Linked DNA regions of Symmachiella dynata. The protein of the gene in region 2 interacts with the protein of the main gene of each other region in a pairwise test. Links are inferred from orthologs where the notes say so. Each region holds a gene or a part of one and is shown on either strand. Other genes may lie near its edges.

Region 1 (5,902 bases), 1.9 Mb from region 2 along the record:
CGGGAATCGCCACTTGGCCACTGTGATGCGGCACCGGCAATTCGTCGATTGCCCCTTTGGCAATACGCTTGGCTTTGATTTTATCCTGCACCCGCATCAGGCCTTCCAACAAGGCTTCGGGACGCGGAGGGCACCCGGGGACATAGACGTCGACCGGAACAACCAAATCGACCCCCTTGACCACGTGATAACCATATTTGAAATAAGGACCGCCACCCACCGTGCAAGCGCCCATGGCGATGACGTATTTGGGGTCGGGCATTTGTTCGTAAAGTCGACGCACGCGGCTGGCCATCTTGTGGGTCACCGTGCCGGCAACAATCATCAGGTCGGCTTGACGCGGAGTTGCACGAAACGCACCCGCTCCAAACCGATCCAAGTCAAATCGGCTGGCTCCAGCGGCCATCATTTCGATGGCACAGCAAGCCAACCCAAACGTCATGGGCCAAATACTGGACTGCCGCGCCCAGTTCATCCCTTGTTCCAACGTAGTGACCACAACGTTTTCTTCAAAGCGTTCGTCGATCCAGGCCATTTGAGGTTGTCTACTTTCGAATGTCTACGGAACTAAAGTGGCTTGAACAATGCATTTGTGTCCAGCCAGGACAAGTCGGCGTCTTTGTGAACCGCCGACCGATTATGTCCACTTTAGCAACTCTGTCCTCTATCGCAATCCATGGGGACTACCGAGAATCTGCTGCGTTATTAACAGGGGGAGAAGCCACTTCTGCCGGCTCAAATTCGCAGCAGGAATGACCATCTAAAAAACATTGGGAAAGCCTGAGCGGCACACCCAAAACCTTTTCGAAAACTTCTTCTTCCATTTCGCAAATCCCGCGATCGCTATCCGCCAATTCCTGGTAGGGACAGTTATTTTCGCGGAGTACCGGTAACTCGGACGATTGATCGACTTCGACGTCATATCCGCGTTTCGCTAAGACCTCACCCAACTGCTGGAAGCGATCTCGCAACTGCGGACTGTTGACCGCATGTGCGTATTGCGAAACCATCGCATCACGGATCCGCGATTCAACCTGAGCACGGACTGCTTGGTCGGGGATACTCTGCAATTCCCGCCAAAGCACTAGTGCCAAATCGCCGTAATTGTCCCCCAACTCACGTTGTCCCGCCTGCGTGACGCGATAAACGTGATGCGGACGACCGCGCCCTTCGCGGACAAGATCACGGCCCACAAATCCCAAACCCTGTAGCCGAACCAGCCGGTGGCGCACGGCGGTTGCCGTCACCCCCAACTCTTTGCAAACCTCCTGCACGGTTCCGCAGCCGAGCCGCTGCAACCGTTCCAGAAACTCGCGATCCTGACTCTCAAGTGTTTTCTTCATAAGGATTTACAGCCGATCATTTGCGTTGCTCAGGCAGGAAATACACCCTCGCTACAACGTTATCCTATACATTTCAAGTAATATTGACAACTAAAAATGCGAAAAAGAATATCAAGGCGTCCCAATCGATGTCTTTGGCATAAGAATCTAGCGAATCGCGTCCCAAGAGTAGCCAAGGCTCAACTCCAATTATTGCGATCGAATATATTGTGAGTAACTCAGGTGAAGCTTCAATCGCTATCTCAAAATCATCCCGTCAAACCCTCGTTTTGTAACTCGACAATTGAGATTTGGAATCCACTGGAGCCTCGCAGCAGCAACGGCACGGTGTGTTGACTGGCACAATCACAGTTTCTTCATAAAGATGGGCCTGTTATATTCGTTCGAGCGCGGTCCCCTTTGGGGCCTGCTGCCGGTCACCACTACCTGGAACCGAAGGGGAAATAAGTTCGACATGCGCAAAACCTTTTCCTGCGTCATCGTGGCCCTCGTCGCGGCAACGTTTTTCGCCTTCCCCCCACCCTCCTCCGCTCAAGAGACCCCCTCACCATCGCCTAGCGAATCGGCCGCTGAGGCCAATGAAGCGACCGAAACATCCCCAGCTGAACCTAAAACGTGGATCGACAAGGTCGACGAGTTTTTTGGGAAGTACCTCGTGGCGCCGGTCGCGACCTTCGCGTTTTACCCCGTGCCCTATTACGACTTTTACGCCGGGGAATGGCGGCCCTATATTGATCCGGCCACAGCCGACCTGCCCCAGGACCAACAGGTACTGATCGGCACCAAATTGCCGGTGGTCGTAGTGTGGCTCGTCGTCGGGGCGATCTTTTTTACGATACGTATGGGCTTTATCAACATCCGCGGCTTCTGGCATGCGGTGCGGGTGGTGAAGGGGGACTACGACGATCCCAACGACGTGGGCGAGGTCTCGCACTTTCAGGCGCTCTCCTCCGCACTGTCAGCGACCGTTGGTTTGGGAAACATTGGTGGCGTGGCAATTGCCGTCGGCACCGGCGGACCGGGTGCTTTGGTCTGGATGCTTGTCGCCGGCGTGCTGGGGATGAGTAGCAAATTTGTGGAGTGCACGCTGGCCCAATCGTACCGGCACGTCGATCCGGACGGGCAGGTTTCCGGCGGTCCGATGCGGTATTTGGCCGATGGTTTGCGAGAAAAAGGGCTGGGAGTCCTCGGCAAATGCCTGGCAGTCATGTTTTCGATCTTCTGTATAATGGCCTCATTCGGCGGCGGCTGCGCGTATCAGGTGGACCAGTCGTTGGGCGCGATTAAAACGAAGTTCACTTGGCTTGATGGAAACGAACCCGTATACGGTTTGGTCATGGCTGCGGTGGTCGGTGTCGTGATTATTGGCGGCATTCGCCGGATTGCCGCGACGGCCGAAAAAATTGTCCCGCTGATGTGCGGAATTTATATTCTGGTCGCGCTCTACATTCTGTCCACCAACTTCGAACGTATCCCTTGGGCGATCGAAGAGATCTTCCGCACGGCCTTTCAACCCGACGCCGCTAAGGGCGGCATCCTGGGCGTGATCGTCATCGGCTTTAAGCGGGCTGCGTTTTCCAATGAAGCAGGGACCGGTTCGGCCGCCATTGCCCATGCTGCCGCAAAAACCAAAGAACCGATTCGTGAAGGAGCGGTGGCATCACTGGGGCCGTTTATTGATACGGTTGTGGTCTGTATGATGACCGGATTGGTGATCGTCATCACGCAAGTCTATGATGCGGCGAAGTATCCGGAATTGCAAGAATACGTAGTCGGCGATAATGGAGCGGCGCTGACTTCCGCAGCGTTGCAATCACAGGTCTCTTGGTTCCCCTATCTGCTGGCGGTGGCGGTCGTTCTGTTCGCATATTCGACAATGATCAGCTGGTCTTATTACGGCGAACGCTGCGCAACGACGTTGTTTGGTCGCAGGGCGTCTCTGCCTTATAAAATTGTGTTTTTGGTATTTGTATTTCTTGGGTCCATTGTGTCGGCCAAGAATGTATTGGAATTTAGCGACCTGATGATCCTCACGATGGCCTTCCCCAATGTGTTGGGCGTGGCACTGCTCAGCGGCAAGGTCCGTAAGGATCTCAACAACTATTGGCGGCGCTACAAGGCGGGCGAGTTTAAGAGACACAAATAGCAGAGCCTGATCGAAACAATCAAAATCTATCGCAGCGAACCTGCGAGACCACGGCAGTTAGCCACGGATGTTACGCCCCTTAGTGCGACTCGCCGAATTCACAATTAAGGACACAGAACCATGTCATGGCTCCCCAAACGTAAGGTCGTGATCCCGGTCGATTTTTCTGAGACGTCTCTAGAGGCGATTTCCACTGCCGTAGAAATGGCCGCCAGTCCCAGCGATGTGCATGCTGTGCATGTGCTGATTCCGCTGGAAGGGCTTTCTCCCGGTGTGATCTGGGGCGAAGTCAACGACGAGTCACGGGAAAAAGCTGTGCGGAAGACGTTCGCCACCTATGCCCACGAACATGGATTGGATGGCGTCCAATTCGACGTAAAATTTGGTGATCCCGGTTTCCTGATCACCGAGTTTGCCGCGGATCTTGCAGCAGACTTGATCGTGATTTCGTCACATGGCTATGGTGGATTCAAACGGTTAGTATTGGGGTCGGTTGCCGAACGGGTCATTCGCCACGCACATTGTCCCGTACTGGTTTTACGCCGCAGCGACGCCGAGTGAACGACGGTTTTCACCGAATAGGTAACGAAGAAATGTCCAGCGAATTGATGCCCCTGAATCTAAGCAGCCAAGACGGCAATCTGATCATTGTCTGGAACGACGGTGTCCGGATGGAGTACGCGGCGTCGCTCTTGCGTAACAGTTGCCCCTGCGCGACATGCCGCGCAAAGCGGGACGAACCTGCCCCGGACCCGCTGGGTCTGCCCGTGCTATCGATTGAAGAAGCAGCGCCGACAAAGGTGGCGGGCATGAAACCGTTGGGCAACTATGCGTACAACATCGCCTTTAGCGATGGACACGCAACGGGTATCTATTCGCTGGAGCTGCTGCGGGAATTGGGGACCGCCACGGTGGAATAAGCCACCTTGGAATAAGCCACAGTGGAATAAGTCGCGGCGAAATGCAACGATGCTTGGCAGCCGCTACTTCAGCGGGCGTTTCCAAAAATTGCGGAAGCGGACTTCCGCCCCTTCGCTTTGCAGAGCGATAAAGCCTTTGGTTGGCATGCAGCCTTTTACGACGCCAAAATCCTGGCCGTTGATTTCTAAAGAGATCGTGTCGCCACGGCAGGTGACGACACAAGTGTTCCACTCACTGGCCGGTTTCTCCAACATCTTACCGGGAAGTTGCGGGTCGCACGTCGCGTCCTTCATCGGAAACACGCTGCCGACTTTGGGCCGGTGAAATTGAATCTGAATCGACTTGGGCCAGATCTCGTCTTTGCCAACACCATACACCAAGATGCCGCTATTGCCGTTTTCATCCTTGGGAAACCGCCATTCCAATCCAAACTGGCAATCCTCGTAGATTTCCTTAGAGCGTAAATATCCGAACGGCTTTCCGGTGCAGAGCAAAACGTTATCAATTTTTTCGACCGTCTGTCCGTTCCTCTCCACCGTGACCTTTTCCTGGACAATCCTCCACACGTCTTCCAGTTTGGTTCCCTCTTCGGCGGAGTAGTGTTCCCAGGCTTCGAAGAACTTGGGCGAATCGAGCAGGCTCGGCGGTTGACCGTCACCAGGTTTGGCCGGTTGTTCTTTGTCGGACTCCTCTTTAACTGGTTCTTTTTTAGCCGGTTCTTCTTTAGTTGTCGCGGCCTTAGCCGGTTGCTCTTCTTGCGCTGCAACCATCAACCCGGTTAGCAAAACGCCCAACAGCGTCACAAAGAATACCTCGGCCCGCAACCGCCCAGCAGGCTGGCGCAGGCTTGCAATTCTCTGTACGGGTTGAGGAAGTCCGAAATGCGATTTCATGGAAAAATTGAACTTGAATCAAGACGGGATAATGACAAGCAATGAGAGTTGCGAACGAATGGGGAAAAACCCTTGGCCCGTTCCTCAATTCTAAGCCTCCCGCCCCGCGCATTCAATCGCCTAATCCGCATCCAGCAGCGAAACCCCAAAAAACCAATCCAGCTCTGCAGGCTAGGTTTAGGCGGGAAAGTACGACGGTTCGTTGCCCGTTTTCCACTTAATATTGCAGCCAATGCTTGGTTTTTGCTCGCCAGGAATCGCTTCGCCAGCCAGTAGGGCATCGAGCGCTCCACGCAAGTCTTCGCCGGTGACAGGGATCCCGCTATCGGGCCGACTGTCGTCTAATTGCCCTCGATAGACCAGTTTGTGATCGGCATCGAACAAGAAGAAATCAGGCGTGCAGGCGGCGCTGTAGGCCTTGGCGACCTCTTGGGATTCGTCATAAAGATAGGGGAACGTATACCCTGCACTGTCCTTTTCGTCACGCATTTTTTGGGGGCTATCTCCAGGATGCGTTGAGACATCATTGGAACTGATCCCCACCATAGCGACACCTTTGCCTTGATATTCGCTACCCAACTTCGCCAAACACTCCCGCA
Region 2 (2,820 bases):
AACGTTTTCTCCAAACTGGCCGGCGACGTCTTGCTTTCGGTCACCTCGTAGAACAACTTCAGCAACGAAGCATCGGTCGAGTACTCCGGATCCATCGCTCGCAGCAACGTCAGAGCCGAGAACTTACCACTTTGGTCAATCCGAACGCCAAGACCTTCCTTCTTCGAGATGTTCAACTCGATCCAGCTTCCCCGCTCGGGAATCACGCGACACGAATAGGTCGGCTTTCCACCCGGCTCGGAAGAAGAGACAAAGTCCACACCGGGCGAACGGTGCAACTGACTCACGACCACCCGCTCGGCACCGTTGATGATAAACTCACCACCACCGAGCATGATCGGCATGTCGCCCAGATAGACCTCTTCCTCGATCGGCTGCTCTTTATTCAGACGCAACCAAACACGGAACGGACGGCCGTACGTCATCCGCAATTGGACACATTCGGTCGGCGTGTAGCGAGGTTTCCCCAGTTCATACTTGACGTAATCCAGCGAATACTGGCCGTCATAGCTTTCCACAGGGAAAATCTCACGGAGGATGCCCTCCAGGCCTTGATCCTTGCGCTGCCGCGAGGGAACACCGACCTGCAAGAACTCCGCGTAAGACGCGGTCTGAATCTGAGTCAGGTCAGGCAACTCAAATTCGTCGGGGATTTCACCAAAGTTACGAACTTCATCAAAAATCAACGTGCGTTGGTGAGGAATAGGCATGCGTGGCTCTCTAAATTCCTAGGTTCTGCCTGATGTGCGTGGCGGCGGAAACAGGAGACTAATCCATGAACAGCCTCCACCGGCAACCCTTCCCCGCAGCGCGAAACATCACGCGCGCCGAAACGAGTCCGCACAAGAAGCGCCATAACGCGCAGCGTGCTCGAGGGTCAGCGGCATCGAGACCGAATGAGTGACAACTCTCAGCCATATTGCAGTGGAGCGATGTTTGAGCAAGAGCGAAGATTACCAAGGATCCATGAAGTTGGTTTTAGGGGCGGACGGCTCGCTGCCGCGGCACTACACCACGGCACGCGCGCCATACAGTCATCACCGCAGCGGCTCCAACCACTGCGACCAGCGCCTCAACGAACTCAACCCGACAAACGAACGGCTCACCCGCGCAATTGCCGAACCGCACCCGTTAGAGACAGCCTCTACACGCCTGCACGATCAAACCACAACGGCCAACGACGGCGCTACGCCCAAACCCACCTGGAAATAGATCCGCCGAATCCTCAAGCGGCTGCCCAACAAAATCGACAACCGCCCATCCCTCAAGCAGCCCGCACCACGGCAACACCTGCGATCACTTGATTTCAGCAGTACCACCAGCGGCTTCAACTTCCGCTTTCAACTTCTCTGCATCTTCCTTGGAGACTCCCTCTTTCAACGGTTTGGGAGCATTTTCAACCAATTCCTTGGCTTCCTTCAGACCCAAACCGGTCGCGGCACGCACGACTTTAATCACCGGAATCTTGCTGTCACCAAACCCGGTGATCATGCAAGTGAATTCCGTTTGCTCGGCCGCAGCTTCACCGCCGCCACCATCTCCACCGGAAGCCGCCACAACAACGCCACCACCAGCCGGCTCGATGCCATGGTGATCTTTCAGGTAGTCGGCCAGCTTCTTGGCCTCCAACAATGTCAAGCCAGCAATCTTGTCACCCAACTCAACCGTCGGTTCATCGTATTCAATCACATCAGCCGTCGCCATAACCGTGTTCCTTTCTCAGCACATCAAAATCGTTGGACGCATATACAGAATTTATAGGAGATTCGCAGGCAGGACCACTCACGAGCCGATGCCCCCAACTGGCGCAGACTAAGCTCTTCTAGCTTCCAACCGCTCTTCAAAACTCAACTCAAACAACAAATCGAAACGACTACTCTTCTTCTCGCTCCGAGTGGGCCTTGACTTGCCCGGACACCTTGCCGCCGGGGCCAAGCAAAGCACCGACCAATTGACCACCCGGGCTGAGTGCCAACCCTGCAATCTGACTGATCAACTCCAAACGGCCCGGACTCTTACTCAGGACTTCCACGTCAGCGGCCGACAATGTCGTCCCCTCGACCGTGCCACCCTTGATTTCCAACCCATCGATCTGCTTGGCCCAATTGGCCATCTCCTTGGAGAGCGCGACGATATCCTCGCCACCCCAAACCAAGGCCGACGGACCAGCCAAGATCGGATCTAAGGCAGAAACCCCCGCCTGATTCAGTGCCATACGCGCCAAGGAATTCTTGACCAGCACCATCTTGATTTCTTTTTTACGCAGGTCCAAGCGCAACTGATTGGTCGTGATCGCATCAACCTTCGACGGATCGATCACCAACAGTTCCTGCACGTCGCCGATCCGCTCGCGGACATCCGACGCAATCAATTCCTTGATGTATTTACTCATGCTACTTAACAATCAATGCTAGTGCGCCCAGCGCAAATTTCTCACCGATCCAAGGGCAGCCCAGAAGGCCGCTACAAACCGGCTGCGCCGGGGCTTATCGCGTACACTAAACCAACGGGAGAAAAAAGTCACGCGTCCGAAGCGATTTCTATGCCAAAAGCGTCAGAATCGCCCAAACAATCCCGCCGATGCCACATTTTCAAGCCGCTGCGTTGACTGGAAGCCAGCCAATGCGTTGCTCAGCACACACTCCGGCCAACTGAGTGTGCACCACTGCAAAAATCACAGTGCGATACCAATTCCCGGGCTGTGCGTGGCTGAAACGGCGATGGTTCGCACGTAGACCCCTTTGGACCCCGAGGGCTTCATCGCACGAATCTGCTTGATGAAAGCGGAAATATTGTCCACCAACTGCTCTTCACTGAACG
Region 3 (7,055 bases), 1.1 Mb from region 2 along the record:
TCCAATAACTACGGATCGGTATAAACTTTACAATCCGGCAATGCCTCCTGCAGTCGGGCAATGCCGTCTGGGGTGACGGCGGTGTTTTTCAGTTGTAAGACTTTTAATTTCTGAAGCATCGCGAGCGCTGCGACTGCGTCGTCGTCAATGGGGGTGTCATTCAAGTTCAAATATGACAATTCAGGAGCGTTTCTGAGTTTTTCTAAACCCGCTTTGTCGATCGGGCAGTTCGTTAAAATCAAGCCGGAGAGCTTTTTCAATTTTGCTATGTGCTCCAACCCCGCGTTTTTGACACCCGTGTTCTGCAAGGTTAACGAGTGAAGTTCCGGCAAACCACTGAGATGTTGCAGCCCTGCGCCGTTGATGTTTGAATCCGACAAATTGAGACTCCTCAGTCGGGAGAGCCGCGGCAGATATCGCAAGCCGTCGTCGTCAATCCGCGTATGAGTGAGCTGCAAGCTCTGCAGGTTTTTTAGCCGCCCCAATTCCGCCAACCCTGGCCCGCGCAGCGGGCAATCGACAAGCGCCAATCTTTTCAGCTTTGAAAAGCTGCCGAGATCGGTCAAGCTGGCATCGGTAATGTTTGTGCCAGAGATTTCCAGCAAATGCAAATTTCGCAACGAACTGAATTGCTTCAATCCGGCATCGGTTATTTGGGCGCCGCTTAATCTGAGAGTTTTCAGCTTCCTCAATTTGCTCAGGTGCGCCAACCCCGCATCGGTAATGTCCGCTCCACCGACTGTCAACATTCTCAAGCTAGTTATTTTGCCAATATGCACCAATCCAGCATCGCCGTGTTTATCGTTCCCCAACGAAAGATCGATGAGAGTTGTGATCCCAGTCAGGTTTGCCAGCCCCGCATCACTCACTTTGGTGTTCCCGAGCGTCAATACCCTAAGCTGCGGCATATCTTTTAGGTACTGCACTCCTGCATCGGTAATCTCAGTGTTGTGCAAAAGTAACTTCCATACGTGATCCGTATCCTGCAACAACCGCAGGTCGTCGTCGTTGACTTTCTTGCTATTGAAGTCCACCTTTTCCAGGTGCACAAACAGGTGATCCACGGAAGGCCAAAGCCGATCGGGAATACCCCAGGGGCGTCTGACTTGCGTCTCAGTAATGCCCCTGAGCCGGTTAATCTCAACAATCGCCGCCTGCTGACGCTCATGACGCGAACGTATATTAAAAACGGAGATCAAAACCACAGCGGTGGCAATAGCGAAGAACAAAAAGACCCAGAAAATTACCTGAGATTTGGCTGGTTTCGGTTCGGACATGGCGAGCGCTCCTATGTTGTGTGTCCGGGTAGTCTACCAGAAAAATCCCGTCTTGCTGTGAAATCCATTTTGACCTTGGTAGCCGCATTGTGATATGTTGATCATGGAGGCAAATTCTATGACAACTCATGTTCCCAGTGAAACGCTAGAGTTTCATCAATTTATCACTGAGTACCTCAAAAGTGACGCTGCTGATATGTCACCTGAGAACCTGCTCAAGCAGTGGCGCGAACAATACGAACGCCAAAAGACAATTGACGATATCCAGCAAGGCCATCGCGATTATGCGGATGGGAAAGCGGAACTTGTCTCCGAGGCATTTGATGACATTCGGCGGCAGATAGCATAACCAGCGCGCCCACGCTCACGGCTCACGAATTTAGAACCACCGAACAAAAAAGACCGCCGACGTTTTCAAGCGGGCGGTCTGTTTTCATTTCGAGCGTCGTAGTCGTCTCAGACCGTTCGGCGTTTACGTCGCCAGCCGTAGCCGCATAGGGCGATGCCGCCAATGGCCAGCATGGTGATGCTGGCTGGTTCGGGGACTACGTCGGCGCTGACTGATGTTGTCAGGTGAGCGCCGACGACAAAGCCGTTGATTTGGTTGATGTCCATGTTTCCATCCGAAATTCCCAATCCGTAATTGGTCAGGAGTGCATCGAAGCTCAACGGGCCGGTGAAGGGGCCTTCGGCTGGGAAATACCCGCCGTACACCAAATGCGACGAGTTCAGCGGGTTGACCTGCGGGGCGCCCAATCCGGGGATGGTGGTGATGTTTTGCGCGGCGGTGCCGTTGATCGTCCAGTAAATGAAGAATCCATCATAAATCACCGGAGTGGTGACCGGTACATTGAAGATTTCAGTCTTCCAACCCCCGGTAGTCACATCGGCCAACGGCGCATCGGTCTTTTCGAAGATCCATTCAATCCATTGCGCTTCGGAGCTGGTGTCGGTAATCCGTTCACGCACCGTCAGTCCGCCCGAACCGGCGCCGCCGATCGGTTTGGCTGTCGAGTTGATCGTCAGCGGTCCGCTCGTAAAACTGTTGGGGAAGTTCGTGTTTCTAACGTTATACGTGCCTCCCACCTGGATCGGTCCGGCCTGCGCCGCTGTCACCATCGTGACTGTCATCGCCAGAGCGAGGACGAGTCGTCCCGTTTTTTTAAACCCCATTTGTGCGCCTCATCGTTCGTTGAAAATCTTTGAAGAAAAAATCCGTCTGTTTTCGCTGGGCACCTTTCCCACGTGTTCATCCTTCCATCATGTCCCAAGCTGCTGGCGACAACAAGCAGAATCAATGAGCACGCCCCGTGCTTTTTGCAAATAAATACGAGCAAATAGGCGAGCCATTGGTCTCGTTTTGCCTTGAAACATAGGCAAAACTGCCCGTTATCAACTTTTCCGCCCGATTTGGTCGATGCCCCGCAAGGCGGTTGATACAATGGCTTGAAAACCGCTCGCGACGGACCGTCCGCGCCCCAGGCACACCCACTGAAGGATCGTTATGAACGACGCACGTCCCTTTGTTCATCTGCATTGCCACACCCACTACAGCTTGCTCGACGGTGCCAGCAAGATTCCTGCTTTGGTTCAACAAGCCAAAGACATGGGCATGAATTCGCTGGCGATCACCGATCACGGGAATTTATTCGGCGCGTTGGAGTTCTACCAAACCTGCCAACGCGAAGGGATCAAACCGATCCTAGGCTACGAAGCCTATATCGCCCCCGGCAGCCGGTTTGATCGCAATGCGTCGCGGATGAAAGAGGCGAGTTTCCACCTCACGCTGTTGGCCAAAAACTACACCGGTTTCAAAAATCTGGTCAAGCTGGCATCGGCGGCCTATTTGGAGGGGTTTTATTACAAGCCTCGTATCGACAAGGAACTGCTGGAACGTCATCGCGAAGGATTGATTTGCCTTTCCGGATGTGCGGCAGCGGAATTGTCGCAGCAAATCCTTGGCGAACGGATGCAGGAAGCCGATAACACGATTCAGTGGTTTCACAAGATGTTCGGCGAGGACTATTACCTCGAGATTCAAAATGCCGGTTTGGAAATTCAAAAAATCTGTGCCGATGCAACGGTCGACTTCGCCAACAAAAAAGGCCTGCCGCTGGTGGCGACGAACGACTCGCATTATTTGTGCGAGGATGACGCGGCTGCTCACGATGTGCTGCTGTGCGTGAATACCAAGAGCTACCGCAGCGACACGCGGCGAATGAAGATGGAAGGCTCACAGTTTTTCGTCCGCTCGCCCGAAGAGATGTACGCTGCCTTCCCCGATCACGCCGACGCCGTGGCCCGCAGTCAGGAGATCGCCGACAAGGTCGATATTCAAATTGACCTAACCGCGCGGCACTATCCCGTATTCAAACCGCCCGAAGGTAAAACCGACGTCGAGTACCTCCGTGAGTTGTGCACCAATGGCATTGAATGGCGGTATGGAAAGGATGCGGACCAGAAATATTTTGACCGCTTGGATTACGAGCTGAGCATCATCGAGCGGATGGGGTATTCGAGTTACTTTTTGATCGTGTGGGACTTCGTCCGCTTTTCCCGGTCCAAGGGCATCCCGAATCTGGCACGCGGTTCGGCGTGTGGAGCGATCGTGGCCTATGTGTTGGGGCTGAGCAACGTTTGCCCGTTGGAATATGACCTGCTGTTCGAGCGGTTTCTCGATCCCAACCGGGCTGAAGCGCCTGATATCGATATCGACTTCTGCCGCGACGGCCGCGCGGACGTGCTCAACTATGTGAAGGAAAAATATGGCGAAGCCAACGTCGCCCAAATTGGTACGTTCGGCACGCTGAAAGCCAAAGCGGCGGTCCGCGACGTGGCGCGGGTGCTGAGCATCCCCATCGACCGCGTGAATCAAGTCGCCAAAATGATTCCTGAAACCTTGGGAATCAAACTCAAAGATGCCATCGAAGAGAGCGGCGAGTTGAAAGCGGTTTACAACTCCGACCCGGAAATCAAAGAGGTGCTGGACTTCGCGATGCGGTTGGAAGGTTTGGCACGCAACGTCGGAACCCACGCCGCCGGTGTAGTGATAGCCGACCGGCCGTTGGACGAGTATGTGCCGCTGCAGAAAATCACCGGCAAAGAGGACATCCTCACGCAGTGGACCGACGTCGAGACTGCCGGACTGCTGAAGATGGACTTTTTGGGACTGCGGAATCTGACGATTCTCGACAAGGCGGTCAAAAACGTCAAAAAGCACGCCGGCCACGATATTGATCCCTCCAAGTTTCCACTGGACGACAAGGAGACGTTTGCACTGCTGCAACGGGGCGAGACCAAGGGCATCTTCCAGCTGGAAAGCGGTGGGATGCGGGACCTGTTGCAGAAAATGCGTCCTGACCGGTTTGAAGACATCATCGCCACGTCGGCCCTGTATCGCCCCGGCCCGTTGGAAGGGGGCATGGTGATGACCTACGTCGACGTGAAAAACGGGCGCATGGATCCACCGACCGTGCACCCGGTGGTCGACGAGATCCTGGCTGAGACGTACGGGGTGATGGTCTACCAAGAACAGGTGATGCGGATTCTCAACCGGTTGGGGAATATCGAACTTTCGTCGTCGTATCAATGTATTAAGGCGATCGGTAAGAAAAAGCTGGCTGTGATTGCCAAGTACCGCGAGGAGTTTTTGAACGGGGCGGTCGAAAACAACATGGATCGGAAACAGGCGGAAGAACTGTTTCAGATGATCGAGTTCTTCGCCGGTTACGGGTTCAATAAATCACACTCCACAGCCTACGGAGCGATTGCTTATCAGACGGCCTACCTCAAGGCGCATTATCCCTGGGAGTTCATGGCGGCGCTGTTGTCCTGCGGTATGGAAAGTTCCGACCGCATTAACGAGCACATGGACGATGCGCGGCGGATGAACATCAAGGTGTATCCCCCCGATGTGAATCAATCGGTGGAAGAATTTGGCGTCATCGAAGATGGATTGACGTTTGGATTGAATGCCATCAAAGGTCTCGGTGAAAGCAATACCAAGGCCATCGTCGAGGAACGGCAGGCCAACGGGCCGTACAAGAGCATCTTCGATCTCGCCGAACGGGTCGATCCCAAAAACATGACCAAAGGGACGTTGGAAATCCTCATCAAAGCCGGAGGGCTGGACAACCTCGACGGCACCCGCGCACAACAAATGGCCGTGGTCGAACGAGCGGTGCAGGGGGCGGCTGCGATTCATCGCGATAAAGCCAGCGGTCAAAAAAGCTTGTTCGGCGACGACGAACCAGAGGAGACCACCGCAGACGAACCGGTCTGCACTTTGCCGGAGGTACCAGACTGGCAACACGCGCAGCAACTTGCCTTTGAAAAAGAGGTTTTTGGATTTTATCTGACGTCACATCCGTTGACGGAAAGTGCGGCCGTCTTGAATCTGTATGCGACGCACACGACCAGCGACCTGCATGCCTTGGACGATAAAGCCGAAGTTCTGTTGGGGGGCATCATCAATTCGGTGAAGATGGCGGCCACCAAAAAACCGAGCACCAACGGCCATTCCCGCTACGCCAACTTTGATTTCGAGGATGTCCAGGGCATTGTGCGGTGCATTTGCTGGCCGGAAGATTATGCCCGGTATGAGGAATTGATCAAACCGGAAATGATCTGCTTTATTCGCGGGCGAGTCGATCGGCGCGGTCGCGAGCCGAATTTGATCGTCAACGAAATGGTGACCATCGAGGATGCCAAACGGAAGTTCACCGAACAGGTGGCGATCAAATTCCAAAGCGGCCTCCACAGCGACCAAGATGTCGAACGCGTACATGATGTTCTCCGCCGGCATCCCGGCAAATGCGAAGTCGTGCTGGTCGTCGAATCGGTCGATCAGGAAGATCGTTCGCGGCAGGTGCGGTTTATCCTCTCAACGCCCCCGGAGATGCGCGTTTCCGGCGATCCCCGCGTCGCAGCGGAATTGCAGGATGTCGTCGGTCAGGCAAATGTCCGCTTACACGGCGCGCGGCGTCGACGTCGGCGGACCGGTTAAGTCGATATTACGCTCCGGTTCACCGACCTTGCCGGTTGCACGAAGTGGGTGACCTGATATAAAACGGCATGACTCGACCAATAATTGGCACGGTTTTCCGTCCGACAGATTCAATGCCCAAAAGGAACAGCGGCGATGCCCGACTCTGATGATTCCCCAGTGTCCGATGACTCTTCAGTCTCCAAAGACGCGCTGATTTATCCGCGTGTGTTACTCAAATTGAGCGGCGAAAGTTTTTGCCGTAGCGGCGAATCGGGCATTACCATGTCCGAGGTGGCCGCCGTTTCACAACAAATCAAGCGGGTCGTCGAATCGGGTGTGCAATTGGCAATTGTGGTTGGCGGGGGGAACATTCTCCGCGGCAAGCAATTTTCTGCCGTCAGCGCCTCGATCAAGGCTCCCACAGCCCACTACATGGGCATGTTGGCGACCGTGATCAACGGGTTGGCACTGCAAGATGCCTTGGAAAACGCCGGGGTCCCCACACGGTTGCAGACGGCGATTCGCATGGAGGGTGTGGCGGAACCGTTCATTCGTCGCCGCTGTATTCGCCATCTGGAAAAAGGCCGCGTGGTGATTTTGGGGGCGGGAACGGGCAGTCCATTTGTGACGACCGATACCGCCGCCGCGCTCCGCGCTCGGGAAATCGAAGCGGACGTCGTGCTCAAAGCGACCCGCGTGGACGGCGTTTATGCCGAAGACCCTGAAAAGAACCCGCATGCGGTCCGTTATTCGGACATTTCCTATCAGGATGTGCTAGCACAAAACCTGCA

What was found. Proteins that work in one complex are often made in the same cells at the same time.
Region 1: the proteins of rplL (region 2) and Mal52_RS18600 interact in binary tests that used the Escherichia coli proteins (3 or more experiments, as listed by UniProt). The link is inferred for Symmachiella dynata from one-to-one orthologs.
Region 3: the proteins of rplL (region 2) and dnaE interact in binary tests that used the Escherichia coli proteins (3 or more experiments, as listed by UniProt). The link is inferred for Symmachiella dynata from one-to-one orthologs.

The regions. Positions count from the first base shown.
Region 1 is NZ_CP036276.1:4,904,993-4,910,894, forward strand. The notes cover bases 2,464-5,329. They hold Mal52_RS18600 (universal stress protein), read left to right. Parts: upstream 2,464-3,609; coding sequence 3,610-4,050; downstream 4,051-5,329. Other genes in these bases: Mal52_RS18595 (alanine/glycine:cation symporter family protein), read left to right, coding at 2,464-3,489; Mal52_RS18605 (DUF971 domain-containing protein), read left to right, coding at 4,083-4,409; Mal52_RS18610 (3-keto-disaccharide hydrolase), read right to left, coding at 4,473-5,303. In the rest of the region: Mal52_RS18585 (NADH-quinone oxidoreductase subunit B), read right to left, coding at 1-535; Mal52_RS18590 (helix-turn-helix transcriptional regulator), read right to left, coding at 684-1,343; more of Mal52_RS18595, read left to right, coding at 1,798-2,463; Mal52_RS18615 (thioredoxin family protein), read right to left, coding at 5,481-5,902.
Region 2 is NZ_CP036276.1:6,767,847-6,770,666, forward strand. It holds rplL (50S ribosomal protein L7/L12), read right to left. Parts: upstream 1,705-2,820; coding sequence 1,297-1,704; downstream 1-1,296. Other genes in the region: rpoB (DNA-directed RNA polymerase subunit beta), read right to left, coding at 1-710; Mal52_RS25795 (hypothetical protein), read left to right, coding at 967-1,212; rplJ (50S ribosomal protein L10), read right to left, coding at 1,874-2,392; rplA (50S ribosomal protein L1), read right to left, coding at 2,675-2,820. UniProt on the Escherichia coli protein: The binding site for several of the GTPase factors involved in protein synthesis (IF-2, EF-Tu, EF-G and RF3). Is thus essential for accurate translation.
Region 3 is NZ_CP036276.1:5,703,373-5,710,427, reverse strand. The notes cover bases 2,464-6,482. They hold dnaE (DNA polymerase III subunit alpha), read left to right. Parts: upstream 2,464-2,781; coding sequence 2,782-6,282; downstream 6,283-6,482. Other genes in these bases: pyrH (UMP kinase), read left to right, coding at 6,418-6,482. In the rest of the region: Mal52_RS21560 (leucine-rich repeat domain-containing protein), read right to left, coding at 9-1,277; Mal52_RS21555 (hypothetical protein), read left to right, coding at 1,396-1,626; Mal52_RS21550 (PEP-CTERM sorting domain-containing protein), read right to left, coding at 1,734-2,450; more of pyrH, read left to right, coding at 6,483-7,055. UniProt on the Escherichia coli protein: DNA polymerase III is a complex, multichain enzyme responsible for most of the replicative synthesis in bacteria. This DNA polymerase also exhibits 3' to 5' exonuclease activity. The alpha chain is the DNA polymerase catalytic subunit.